2 regions of the Nanhaiella sioensis genome follow, and region 2 is predicted to be linked to the other one. Evidence: a T-box and tRNA genes for the amino acid it is inferred to sense, from the RefSeq annotation. Region 2 holds a T-box; the other holds one or more tRNA genes.
What was found. A T-box is a leader RNA that pairs with one kind of tRNA and senses whether it is charged. The one in region 2 lies ahead of argS (arginine--tRNA ligase), so its partner is inferred to be a tRNA-Arg.
Positions count from the first base shown of each region.

Region 1: it has a tRNA-Arg gene. The T-box ahead of argS (arginine--tRNA ligase) is inferred to sense a tRNA for this amino acid. The anticodon was not compared.

Region 1 covers NZ_JBKAEG010000001.1:2,090,231-2,096,480, reverse strand. The annotation lists rRNA gene V1503_RS09960 (16S ribosomal RNA) at 1-286, shown strand, start outside; rRNA gene V1503_RS09955 (23S ribosomal RNA) at 642-3,572, shown strand; rRNA gene rrf (5S ribosomal RNA) at 3,656-3,771, shown strand; tRNA gene V1503_RS09945 (tRNA-Val) at 3,781-3,856, shown strand; tRNA gene V1503_RS09940 (tRNA-Lys) at 3,891-3,963, shown strand; tRNA gene V1503_RS09935 (tRNA-Leu) at 3,973-4,055, shown strand; tRNA gene V1503_RS09930 (tRNA-Gly) at 4,073-4,147, shown strand; tRNA gene V1503_RS09925 (tRNA-Leu) at 4,153-4,241, shown strand; tRNA gene V1503_RS09920 (tRNA-Arg) at 4,255-4,331, shown strand; tRNA gene V1503_RS09915 (tRNA-Pro) at 4,343-4,419, shown strand; tRNA gene V1503_RS09910 (tRNA-Ala) at 4,434-4,509, shown strand; rRNA gene V1503_RS09905 (16S ribosomal RNA) at 4,579-6,129, shown strand.
Region 2 covers NZ_JBKAEG010000001.1:3,351,023-3,357,272, forward strand. The annotation lists gene V1503_RS15480 (ABC transporter ATP-binding protein) at 1-582, shown strand, start outside; gene V1503_RS15485 (heme exporter protein CcmB) at 584-1,267, shown strand; gene V1503_RS15490 (cytochrome c biogenesis protein) at 1,271-2,008, shown strand; gene V1503_RS15495 (CcmD family protein) at 2,203-2,331, shown strand; gene V1503_RS15500 (TlpA family protein disulfide reductase) at 2,467-2,985, shown strand; gene V1503_RS15505 (hypothetical protein) at 3,270-3,404, shown strand; T-box leader at 3,464-3,710, shown strand; gene argS (arginine--tRNA ligase) at 3,967-5,655, shown strand; gene V1503_RS15515 (hypothetical protein) at 6,149-6,250, shown strand, end outside.

The DNA of each region.
Region 1 (6,250 bases), 1.3 Mb from region 2:
AGCAAAACCGCGAGGTTAAGCGAATCCCATAAAACCATTCTCAGTTCGGATTGCAGGCTGCAACTCGCCTGCATGAAGCCGGAATCGCTAGTAATCGCGGATCAGCATGCCGCGGTGAATACGTTCCCGGGCCTTGTACACACCGCCCGTCACACCACGAGAGTTTGTAACACCCGAAGTCGGTGGGGTAACCGTAAGGAGCCAGCCGCCTAAGGTGGGACAGATGATTGGGGTGAAGTCGTAACAAGGTAGCCGTATCGGAAGGTGCGGCTGGATCACCTCCTTTCTAAGGAAATATGTGAAGCTAGACTTCATATAAAAAGACGCTTTTGTTTTTGTTTAGTTTTGAGAGAACATTCTCTCAAAATGAAGAAGGTAAACAACAAGCTGACGAAGAAATTCGATGGCTATTTTTTACCGATGTTCCTTGAAAACTAGATAATAACGACACATTCATTGAAGAAAGTGAAAATCTTTTTTCATTATTTGATGACGGTTTGACCGTTGGTCAAATAAAAAAAGCAAATTAGCAACGAGAAGGTCGAGGAAGTAAAGTTCTGGAGCAGCGGAGTGTATCTTGCATACATGAGCAGTGGAAGAACGAAGCTGACGATGAGATTCGAAGTTGATCATTTGTTTAAGGTTAAGTTAGAAAGGGCGCACGGTGAATGCCTTGGCACTAGGAGCCGATGAAGGACGGGACTAACACCGAAATGCTTCGGGGAGCTGTAAGTAAGCATTGATCCGGAGATTTCCGAATGGGGAAACCCACTGTTCGTAATGGAGCAGTATCAATATCTGAATACATAGGGTATTGAAGGCAGACCCGGGGAACTGAAACATCTAAGTACCCGGAGGAAGAGAAAGCAAAAGCGATTTCCTGAGTAGCGGCGAGCGAAACGGAATAAGCCCAAACCAAGAGGCTTGCCTCTTGGGGTTGTAGGACACTCTATACGGAGTTACAAAGGAACGAAGTAGACGAAGCGATCTGGAAAGGTCCGTCGAAGAAGGTAACAACCCTGTAGTTGAAACTTCGTTCCCTCCAGAGTGGATCCTGAGTACGGCGGGACACGTGAAATCCCGTCGGAAGCTGGGAGGACCATCTCCCAAGGCTAAATACTCCCTAGTGACCGATAGTGAACCAGTACCGTGAGGGAAAGGTGAAAAGCACCCCGGAAGGGGAGTGAAAGAGATCCTGAAACCGTGTGCCTACAAGTAGTCAGAGCCCGTTAATGGGTGATGGCGTGCCTTTTGTAGAATGAACCGGCGAGTTACGATCCCGTGCAAGGTTAAGTTGAAGAGACGGAGCCGCAGCGAAAGCGAGTCTGAATAGGGCGAAATAGTACGTGGTCGTAGACCCGAAACCAAGTGATCTACCCATGTCCAGGGTGAAGTTCAGGTAACACTGAATGGAGGCCCGAACCCACGCACGTTGAAAAGTGCGGGGATGAGGTGTGGGTAGGGGTGAAATGCCAATCGAACTTGGAGATAGCTGGTTCTCTCCGAAATAGCTTTAGGGCTAGCCTCAAGTGAAGAGTCTTGGAGGTAGAGCACTGATTGGACTAGGGGCCCCCAACGGGTTACCGAATTCAGTCAAACTCCGAATGCCAAAGACTTATACTTGGGAGTCAGACTGCGAGTGATAAGATCCGTAGTCGAAAGGGAAACAGCCCAGACCACCAGCTAAGGTCCCAAAGTATACGTTAAGTGGAAAAGGATGTGGAGTTGCATAGACAACCAGGATGTTGGCTTAGAAGCAGCCACCATTTAAAGAGTGCGTAATAGCTCACTGGTCGAGTGACTCTGCGCCGAAAATGTACCGGGGCTAAACGTATCACCGAAGCTGTGGACTGTCCTTACGGACAGTGGTAGGAGAGCGTTCTAAGTGCAGCGAAGCTAGACCGAGAGGACTGGTGGAGCGCTTAGAAGTGAGAATGCCGGTATGAGTAGCGAAAGAGGGGTGAGAATCCCCTCCACCGAATGCCTAAGGTTTCCTGAGGAAGGCTCGTCCGCTCAGGGTAAGTCGGGACCTAAGCCGAGGCCGAAAGGCGTAGGCGATGGACAACAGGTTGAGATTCCTGTACCACCTCCTCACCATTTGAGCAATGGGGGGACGCAGAAGGATAGGGTAAGCGCACTGTTGGATATGTGCGTCCAAGCAGTTAGGCTGACAAGTAGGTAAATCCGCTTGTCATAAAGGCTGAGCTGTGATGGCGAGGGAAATATAGTACCGAAGTTCCTGATTCCACACTGCCAAGAAAAGCCTCTAGCGAGGTGAGAGGTGCCCGTACCGCAAACCGACACAGGTAGGCGAGGAGAGAATCCTAAGGTGAGCGAGAGAACTCTCGTTAAGGAACTCGGCAAAATGACCCCGTAACTTCGGGAGAAGGGGTGCTTTTTAGGGTGAATAGCCCTGAGAAGCCGCAGTGAAAAGGCCCAGGCGACTGTTTAGCAAAAACACAGGTCTCTGCGAAGCCGCAAGGCGAAGTATAGGGGCTGACACCTGCCCGGTGCTGGAAGGTTAAGAGGAGGGGTTATCCGTAAGGAGAAGCTCTGAATCGAAGCCCCAGTAAACGGCGGCCGTAACTATAACGGTCCTAAGGTAGCGAAATTCCTTGTCGGGTAAGTTCCGACCCGCACGAAAGGTGTAACGATCTGGGCACTGTCTCAACGAGAGACTCGGTGAAATTATAGTACCTGTGAAGATGCAGGTTACCCGCGACAGGACGGAAAGACCCCGTGGAGCTTTACTGTAGCCTGATATTGAATTTTGGTACAGCTTGTACAGGATAGGTAGGAGCCGTAGAAACCGGAGCGCTAGCTTCGGTGGAGGCGTCGGTGGGATACTACCCTGGCTGTATTGAAATTCTAACCTACGGAGCTAATCGCTTCGGGAGACAGTGTCAGGTGGGCAGTTTGACTGGGGCGGTCGCCTCCTAAAAAGTAACGGAGGCGCCCAAAGGTTCCCTCAGAATGGTTGGAAATCATTCGAAGAGTGCAAAGGCATAAGGGAGCTTGACTGCGAGACCTACAAGTCGAGCAGGGACGAAAGTCGGGCTTAGTGATCCGGTGGTTCCGCATGGAAGGGCCATCGCTCAACGGATAAAAGCTACCCCGGGGATAACAGGCTTATCTCCCCCAAGAGTCCACATCGACGGGGAGGTTTGGCACCTCGATGTCGGCTCATCGCATCCTGGGGCTGTAGTCGGTCCCAAGGGTTGGGCTGTTCGCCCATTAAAGCGGTACGCGAGCTGGGTTCAGAACGTCGTGAGACAGTTCGGTCCCTATCCGTCGTGGGCGTAGGAAATTTGAGAGGAGCTGTCCTTAGTACGAGAGGACCGGGATGGACACACCGCTGGTGTACCAGTTGTCCTGCCAAGGGCATAGCTGGGTAGCTATGTGTGGAAGGGATAAGTGCTGAAAGCATCTAAGCATGAAGCCCCCCTCAAGATGAGATTTCCCATAGCGTAAGCTAGTAAGATCCCTCGAAGATGACGAGGTTGATAGGTCTGAGGTGGAAGCGTGGTGACACGTGGAGCTGACAGATACTAATAGATCGAGGACTTAACCAAGTTAGAAATGCAGAGCAAGCTTTGTTCAATGAATGTCTATTATCTAGTTTTGAAGGAATATTAACTTATTCCTATATATTATGTCTGGTGGCGATGGCGAAGAGGTCACACCCGTTCCCATACCGAACACGGAAGTTAAGCTCTTCAGCGCCGATGGTAGTTGGGGGTTTCCCCCTGTGAGAGTAGGACGTTGCCAGGCTTATATATTGGAGGATTAGCTCAGCTGGGAGAGCACTTGCCTTACAAGCAAGGGGTCGGCGGTTCGATCCCGTCATCCTCCACCATTAATACTCGTAAGAGTATATTGTTAATGATCATGAGCCATTAGCTCAGTTGGTAGAGCATCTGACTTTTAATCAGAGGGTCAGAGGTTCGAGTCCTCTATGGCTCATCATTTTCCGCGGGTGTGGCGGAATTGGCAGACGCGCTAGACTTAGGATCTAGTGTCCTTGTGACGTGGGGGTTCAAGTCCCTTCACCCGCATTAATTAAATAAAGCTTGCGGAAGTAGTTCAGTGGTAGAACACCACCTTGCCAAGGTGGGGGTCGCGGGTTCGAATCCCGTCTTCCGCTCCAATGCTGCCGGGGTGGTGGAATTGGCAGACACACAGGACTTAAAATCCTGCGGTAGGTGACTACCGTGCCGGTTCAAGTCCGGCCCTCGGCACCATTTATATATATAAGCGCCCGTAGCTCAATTGGATAGAGCGTCTGACTACGGATCAGAAGGTTATGGGTTCGACTCCTTTCGGGCGCGCCATTAATAAATAACGGGAAGTAGCTCAGCTTGGTAGAGCACATGGTTTGGGACCATGGGGTCGCAGGTTCGAATCCTGTCTTCCCGACCACTTATAAAAATTAAGGGGCCTTAGCTCAGCTGGGAGAGCGCCTGCCTTGCACGCAGGAGGTCAGCGGTTCGATCCCGCTAGGCTCCACCATGTTCTTTGAAAACTAAACAAAACAAAAGCGTCAACGTTAATTTTTTTGAACAAATGAGCAATCAAACTTTATTGGAGAGTTTGATCCTGGCTCAGGACGAACGCTGGCGGCGTGCCTAATACATGCAAGTCGAGCGAACCAAAGGGAGCTTGCTCCCGGAGGTTAGCGGCGGACGGGTGAGTAACACGTGGGCAACCTACCTGTAAGATTGGGATAACTTCGGGAAACCGGAGCTAATACCGAATAACAATAAGAACCACATGGTTCTTATTTGAAAGATGGCTTCGGCTATCACTTACGGATGGGCCCGCGGCGCATTAGCTAGTTGGTGAGGTAACGGCTCACCAAGGCGACGATGCGTAGCCGACCTGAGAGGGTGATCGGCCACACTGGGACTGAGACACGGCCCAGACTCCTACGGGAGGCAGCAGTAGGGAATCTTCCGCAATGGACGAAAGTCTGACGGAGCAACGCCGCGTGAGTGAAGAAGGTTTTCGGATCGTAAAACTCTGTTGTTAGGGAAGAACAAGTATCGTTCGAATAGGGCGGTACCTTGACGGTACCTAACCAGAAAGCCACGGCTAACTACGTGCCAGCAGCCGCGGTAATACGTAGGTGGCAAGCGTTGTCCGGAATTATTGGGCGTAAAGCGCGCGCAGGCGGTTCCTTAAGTCTGATGTGAAAGCCCACGGCTCAACCGTGGAGGGTCATTGGAAACTGGGGAACTTGAGTGCAGAAGAGGAGAGTGGAATTCCACGTGTAGCGGTGAAATGCGTAGAGATGTGGAGGAACACCAGTGGCGAAGGCGACTCTCTGGTCTGTAACTGACGCTGAGGTGCGAAAGCGTGGGGAGCGAACAGGATTAGATACCCTGGTAGTCCACGCCGTAAACGATGAGTGCTAAGTGTTAGAGGGTTTCCGCCCTTTAGTGCTGCAGCTAACGCATTAAGCACTCCGCCTGGGGAGTACGACCGCAAGGTTGAAACTCAAAGGAATTGACGGGGGCCCGCACAAGCGGTGGAGCATGTGGTTTAATTCGAAGCAACGCGAAGAACCTTACCAGGTCTTGACATCCTCTGCCAACCCTAGAGATAGGGCGTTCCCCTTCGGGGGACAGAGTGACAGGTGGTGCATGGTTGTCGTCAGCTCGTGTCGTGAGATGTTGGGTTAAGTCCCGCAACGAGCGCAACCCTTGATCTTAGTTGCCAGCATTAAGTTGGGCACTCTAAGGTGACTGCCGGTGACAAACCGGAGGAAGGTGGGGATGACGTCAAATCATCATGCCCCTTATGACCTGGGCTACACACGTGCTACAATGGATGGTACAAAGGGCAGCAAAACCGCGAGGTTAAGCGAATCCCATAAAACCATTCTCAGTTCGGATTGCAGGCTGCAACTCGCCTGCATGAAGCCGGAATCGCTAGTAATCGCGGATCAGCATGCCGCGGTGAATACGTTCCCGGGCCTTGTACACACCGCCCGTCACACCACGAGAGTTTGTAACACCCGAAGTCGGTGGGGTAACCGTAAGGAGCCAGCCGCCTAAGGTGGGACAGATGATTGGGGTGAAGTCGTAACAAGGTAGCCGTATCGGAAGGTGCGGCTGGATCACCTCCTTTCTAAGGAAATATGTGAAGCTAGACTTCATATAAAAAGACGCTTTTGTTTTTGTTTAGTTTTGAGAGAACATTCTCTCAAAATGAAGAAGGTAAACAACAAGCTGACGAAGAAATTCGATGG
Region 2 (6,250 bases):
AAAAGTACAGTATTAAAAATAATTAGTGGATTGCTGGAGGCGACATCTGGTGATGTTTTGATAAATAATATGAAGCTAAAAGCGAACGAAGAGGTTATTAAGAAAACAATTGGATTCTTATCACATAGCAGTTACTTATATGATCACTTTTCACCGATTGAGAATCTAGTTTATTACGGAAAACTCTATGATGTAGAAGATATTGAGGTAAGAGCAAAAGAACTCATTTCTATGGTAGGTTTAAGCTTATTTATGCATGAGCCTGTTCGCTCATTTTCAAGAGGAATGCTACAAAGAATTGCGATTGCTAGAGCGATTATTCATTCACCTAGTATTCTACTTCTAGATGAACCACATACTGGGTTAGATCAACGGGCAGTTTCAATTTTAAATAATGTTATTTTGCAATTGAAGCAGGAAGGTACAACTATAATTATGGTTACACATGATTTCCATCAACTCATTGAAACATGTGATAAAGCAATCGTTATGAAACAAGGATTGTTAATTGATGATTTTGCTATTTCAGGTGCAAAAAACGTGAAAGATATCAAAGAAATGTATGCAGGACTGGTGAGTTAACATGATTAAACTACTTAAATCTGCATGGATTATCGCTTGGAAAGATCTATATTCTGAGTGGAAAACAAAACAACTATTAAGTACTATGTTAATCTTTTCAGGGCTTGTTATTGTGACTTTTAGCTTTGCATTTGACCCTACGAGTAATGCTGTCAAAGCAGTGGTACCTGGAATGGTATGGGTCATTACTATCTTTGCTGGAATATTAGGGTTGAACCGCTCATTTTTAGCTGAAAAAAATCAAGATAGCTTACATGGAATGATTGTCGCACCTATTGATCCTTCAAGTATTTATTTTGGCAAAATGCTCGCTAATTTCATTTTTGTGTTATTAGTTCAATTGATTTCTATACCATTATTATTTATCTTATTTGATTTTCGCTTACTAGGAAACATTCCCTTATTTTTAGCAGTTATCTTTTTAGGAACTTTTGGTTTTATAAGCATTGGTACATTTTTAGCTGCATTAACTGCTAATTCAAGGAGTAGTGAAATGCTATTACCAATTGTCTTATTTCCTATAGTTAGTCCGATTATTATTGCAGCTGTGCAGGCAACAAAAATATTGCTAGTTAATCTTGAGAATTTATCAAGTGCTATATCGTGGATGCAATTGATGATTGGGTATGATCTTGTGTTTTTTGTTATTTGTTTCTTATTATTTGAATATGTGATGGAGGTGTGAAAAATGACAAAGAATAATGTGGTTTGGCAATCAGAATCAAAACTTCATAAAATACTTTTTTGGCTAACAATTCCAATAGGTGTAGTAACAATGTTTTTAATATTTATATGGTCTCCAGTCGAAGTTACGATGGGCGTAGTACAAAAAATATTTTATTTTCACGTAGGTTCAGCTTGGGTTGCGTTTTTGGCTTTTGGAGTCGTGTTTGTTTATAGTATTTTATACCTTATAAAAAGGAAGAGAATTTATGATATCATTGCAGGAATTTCTGCTGAAATTGGTGTTGTTTTTACAACTATTGTCTTAACAACTGGACCTATTTGGGGACGAAGTGCATGGAATACATGGTGGACTTGGGAGCCTAGATTAACAACGACATTGATTTTATGGTTTATTTATGTATCTTATATTATGGTTCGTCGTATGGACGGAGCATGGGAAAAGAAAGCAAGATTAGCCTCAGTATTTGGAATTATCGGTTTTATTGATGTTCCAATTGTATTTATGGCAATACGCTGGTGGAACTCAAAGCTTCATCCAATCGTGTTTGGTGATGGTCCGACACAACAAGGAGGCGGAATTGAGCCTGAAATGTTATTTACATTGTTATTTACGCTAGGTTTTATTACTTTGTTGTATATTGTTTTACTCCAAAAAGGTATTTATATAGAAAAAGCAAAAATTGCGATCGCTCAAAATAAGAAAGCTATTCAAGAGAAGTTAATGAATAAAATTTCGTAAAAGGTAGTAACGAAAAATACCGTAGCATATGTAGGTTTTCAGAATCCAAATTCACTAGGCCTTATTTAACTATTTGCAGGGGAGATTATTTCCTGTCTGGTATAGGGTAGGCGACTAGGGAAAGTACTTTCATAGCTAAAGGTGCTATGCGTACGATGGAATAGTAAATAAACAATAAAGAGGAGGAACTGAAAATGGGATATTTATTTAGTGCATACACAATTGCATGGGTCTTAATTGCTGGATATGTAGTTATGCTTGGGAAACGGCAAAGAAAACTAGAAAAAGAATTAGATTATATACAAGAGTTAGAGAAGCAATAAGCTCGTTCTAGTAAACTTCAATATTAGTATTGAATTAACAGTACACGTCCTTTTTGATTGTGCTGTTAACTGTATTCATCAACTGGTAGAACGTAACTCTTAATGATGATAAATCCAGTTTAGAGGATGATTTGTATGAACAAAAGAAGAATGATTCAAATCATAGTACTATGCTTGGTGGCAGCCGTATTTTTCTTTTTAGCTTCAGGAATACAAGGAGTCAAAGGAGTTAAGGTTGGTGACTCAGCTTATGATTTCACACTAGAGGATTTAGATGGAGATACTCATACTTTATCTGACTATCAGGGGCAATTCGTTGTATTAAATTTTTTCGCTACATGGTGTAAGCCGTGTGTAGATGAAGAACCTGAACTCGAAGCCTTTCATCAACAATATGGAGATAAGTATAAGCTTCTTATTATCGACCGTGGAGAACCCAAAAGTCGTGTTGAAAAATTTATAAAAGAACATAATTCAACAACACTGTATTTATTTGATACAGATGATAATGTCTCAAAAAATTATTTAGTAGTTGGCCAGCCTGAAACTTTTATCATTGACCCAAGCGGCATTATACGAGAAAAAATAGTTGGTCCAACGACAGCAGAAACTTTAGCAGGGAAAATTAGTTTGTTAAAATTAAATGGAAACTAAGCCACAGCCAAATTGCTGTGGCTCATCTATTGTAGGGCATCAGCACGTATTCAACTGGTTGTTCCTTACAACTTTTCTATTAACAAATAGCAATCAATTTTTTAATTTTGTAAAATTTACCAATAAAGTTTACGAAAAGATCTTGCTATTCATTCGTTAAACTATTTTGCAGCCTTTGTTAACTGTGGGACTTACACATTATATTGCCAAATCAAAATGACTAGCTATCCAATAGTGTAAAACGTACAGCTTTAAGAGAAGGAGAAGAACATAAGGAGAAAGGGATGGGTGAGCTATCTCTGATTACTAAAGCCACATTTGAAAGTATTTATTCTCAGTACGAATTACAACTAGCATTTTTAGATAAAATACAAAACATTTTACAACATGATGTAGAAAAAATAAATGGGAATATATAAATTTACCGAATAAATAACCTTGAAATATTTCTAAACTTTATTTATAATTTGTAAAAATAATTCATTCGTTGAAGAAGACAGTAATTTTGAATATACGTGTAGCGAGTTAGGGATGGTGAAAGCCTAATCGATTATTCATAATGAAACGTACTTCGGAGAAGCAGTCCGAAAAAGTATTAGCGTTATTTTTATTTAAATAACCTTGTACAAGTAGGGTATGCCGGTTAATCAACCGTTATCAATGACATTAAGATGGTTCAATTTGAACAATTAGAGTGGTACCGCGGGGAAAATCTCGTCTCTTTTAAGAGGCGGGATTTTTTTAGTTTTATCAGAAGGGGTGTACCAAATAAAAAAGGTAATTCATATTTTTCCTGCTATTAAGAATCAAGCTACAAGAGTTCCGGAAAGAATATGATCTGCTCTAGTTACATAGTTAACCACACATTACTGTAGGTATACCCTTTTGAAACACTATTTCACATTCCCTAGTATGGACAGTAGACATAGAGACTTGGACAGTAAACGTACTGATGAAAATAACAGGTAGGAGATGAAGAAAATGAATTATTCAGAAATATATGCTAAGGAAATTTCACAAGTTTTAAAGGATGTTATAACTTATGAAGAGACGTTACAGATAATTGAAAGACCAAAGTTTCATACTCAGGGTGATATTGCTTTTCCGTGCTTTTCCTTAGCCAAAAAGTTTCGAAAATCTCCAAATCATATTGCTAAAGAAATAGCTGAACAGGTTAGCCACACATTATTTGATAAAGTTGTAGCTGATGGTCCATATGTAAATGTTTTTTTAAATAAAAAGGAAGTTAGTAAAGAAGTAATGGCTATAATCCTAAAGCAAGGTAATCATTTTGGAACTTTAAATATTGGAAATGGTGAAAATGTAGTTATTGATTTTTCATCCCCAAATATCGCTAAGCCATTTTCTATGGGACATTTAAGATCAACAGTTATAGGAAATTCACTGGCACTTATAGCAGAAAAATGTGGATTTCAATCCATTAAAGTTAATCATTTAGGGGATTGGGGTACACAATTTGGTAAATTAATAGTTGCTTATAAACACTGGGGAAATGAAGAGAAAGTAAAAGAGAATCCAATTAAACAGTTATTGGAATTGTACGTCAAATTTCATGATGAGGCTGAAAAAGATAAACACTTGGAAGATGAAGCAAGATTGTGGTTCAAGAAACTTGAAGATGGAGATGAACATGCAATCGAACTATGGAATTGGTTTCGTGATGAATCACTTAAAGAATTTTCGAGTATTTATAATTTACTAGGTATCAAGTTTGATTCTTATCATGGCGAAGCTTTTTACAATGATAAAATGGAAGAAACGCTGAACTTACTTGTGAAGTCTGGGTTACTTTCCGAATCAGAAGGTGCAGATGTTGTTGATCTAAGTGAGTATAATTATCCACCGTGTTTAATCAAAAAATCTGACGGTGCAACTCTATATGCAACGAGAGATTTAACAGCTGCTATATATAGAAAAGAAACGTATCAGTTTAGCAAGGCATTGTATGTTGTTGGCCATGAACAAAGTCTGCATTTTAATCAAGTCTTTGCTGTTTTAAAAAAGCTAGGTTTTACATGGTCGAACAATCTCGTTCACATTCCATTTGGCTTTATTTTAAAAGACGGTAAGAAGATGTCGACGAGAAAAGGAAAAGTTGTTCTACTTGAGGAGGTTATAAACGAAACAATCAGTCTAGCTAAACACAGTATAGAAATGAAAAACCCAAAACTAATAAATAAAGACAAAGTAGCTAAAATGGTTGCTATCGGTTCACTTATTTTTCACGATTTAAAAAATGAACGATTAAATAATGTAGAATTCTCAATGGAAGAGATGTTAAAGTTTGAAGGGGAGACAGGACCTTACGTCCAATACACTCATGCAAGAGCTAACTCTTTGATAAGAAAATCGGGACAAGAACAGGTACACAATATAGAAGGTTTAGCTGATGAACTTAGTTGGTCAGTCATTAAATTGTTAATAGACTTTCCAAATGTAATTAAGAGAAGCTATGAAAAATTTGAACCATCCCAAATTGCAAAATACCTAATTGACCTAGCACAAGAATTTAATAAATATTACGGTAATGTGAAGGTGTTAGTCAAAGATAGCGAGCTGATATCTCGACTTGGACTAGTAACTTCAGTAATGATCGTTTTACAAGAAGGCTTAAGATTGTTGGGAATTGAAGCTCCAGAGGAAATGTAATGATTGTAGAACTATTACTCCGTAATTAAAATATTAAGTTAAAAAATTGACTGTTTTGCATTTTATGGTTATTCAGTTTACAACTTGAATTCGCGGCTCGACAGTCGATAATAACATATAGATTGATTGTTTTCACATCGATTGTTGTTTTTCGTACTAGGAAATGCACTCCCGTATACAACTATCATTTGTGGCATCTTTTTTTCTATACAACGATGAGAATAGCTTTAATTCCCTTTTGTTAGAATTTCATAAGTCTACGAGAAAAGCCTATGAATTATATATAGCAGAAGATTGTTCGACATGAGCCTTTCGAAACTAACAGATTATTGGCGGGTATATACGATCAGGAAGAGTGAGCACAAAGCCATAGGTTTCATGCTCCCCCTTTCTACTAGCTGTAATAGTATTATTGTATTTAACAAGAATGCTGAAAAATCAGTAACAGAACTTTCACAGTTACTAAATTTATTAAAGTTAAATATGTGGTAAATTGAATATAGAGATATTGGGTCATTCTTTTACAAAGGGGAGTGAGCGTATGTTTGCAATCGTAATGGGCATCACGATTACCGTTGTTGTCGGCATAGTAATT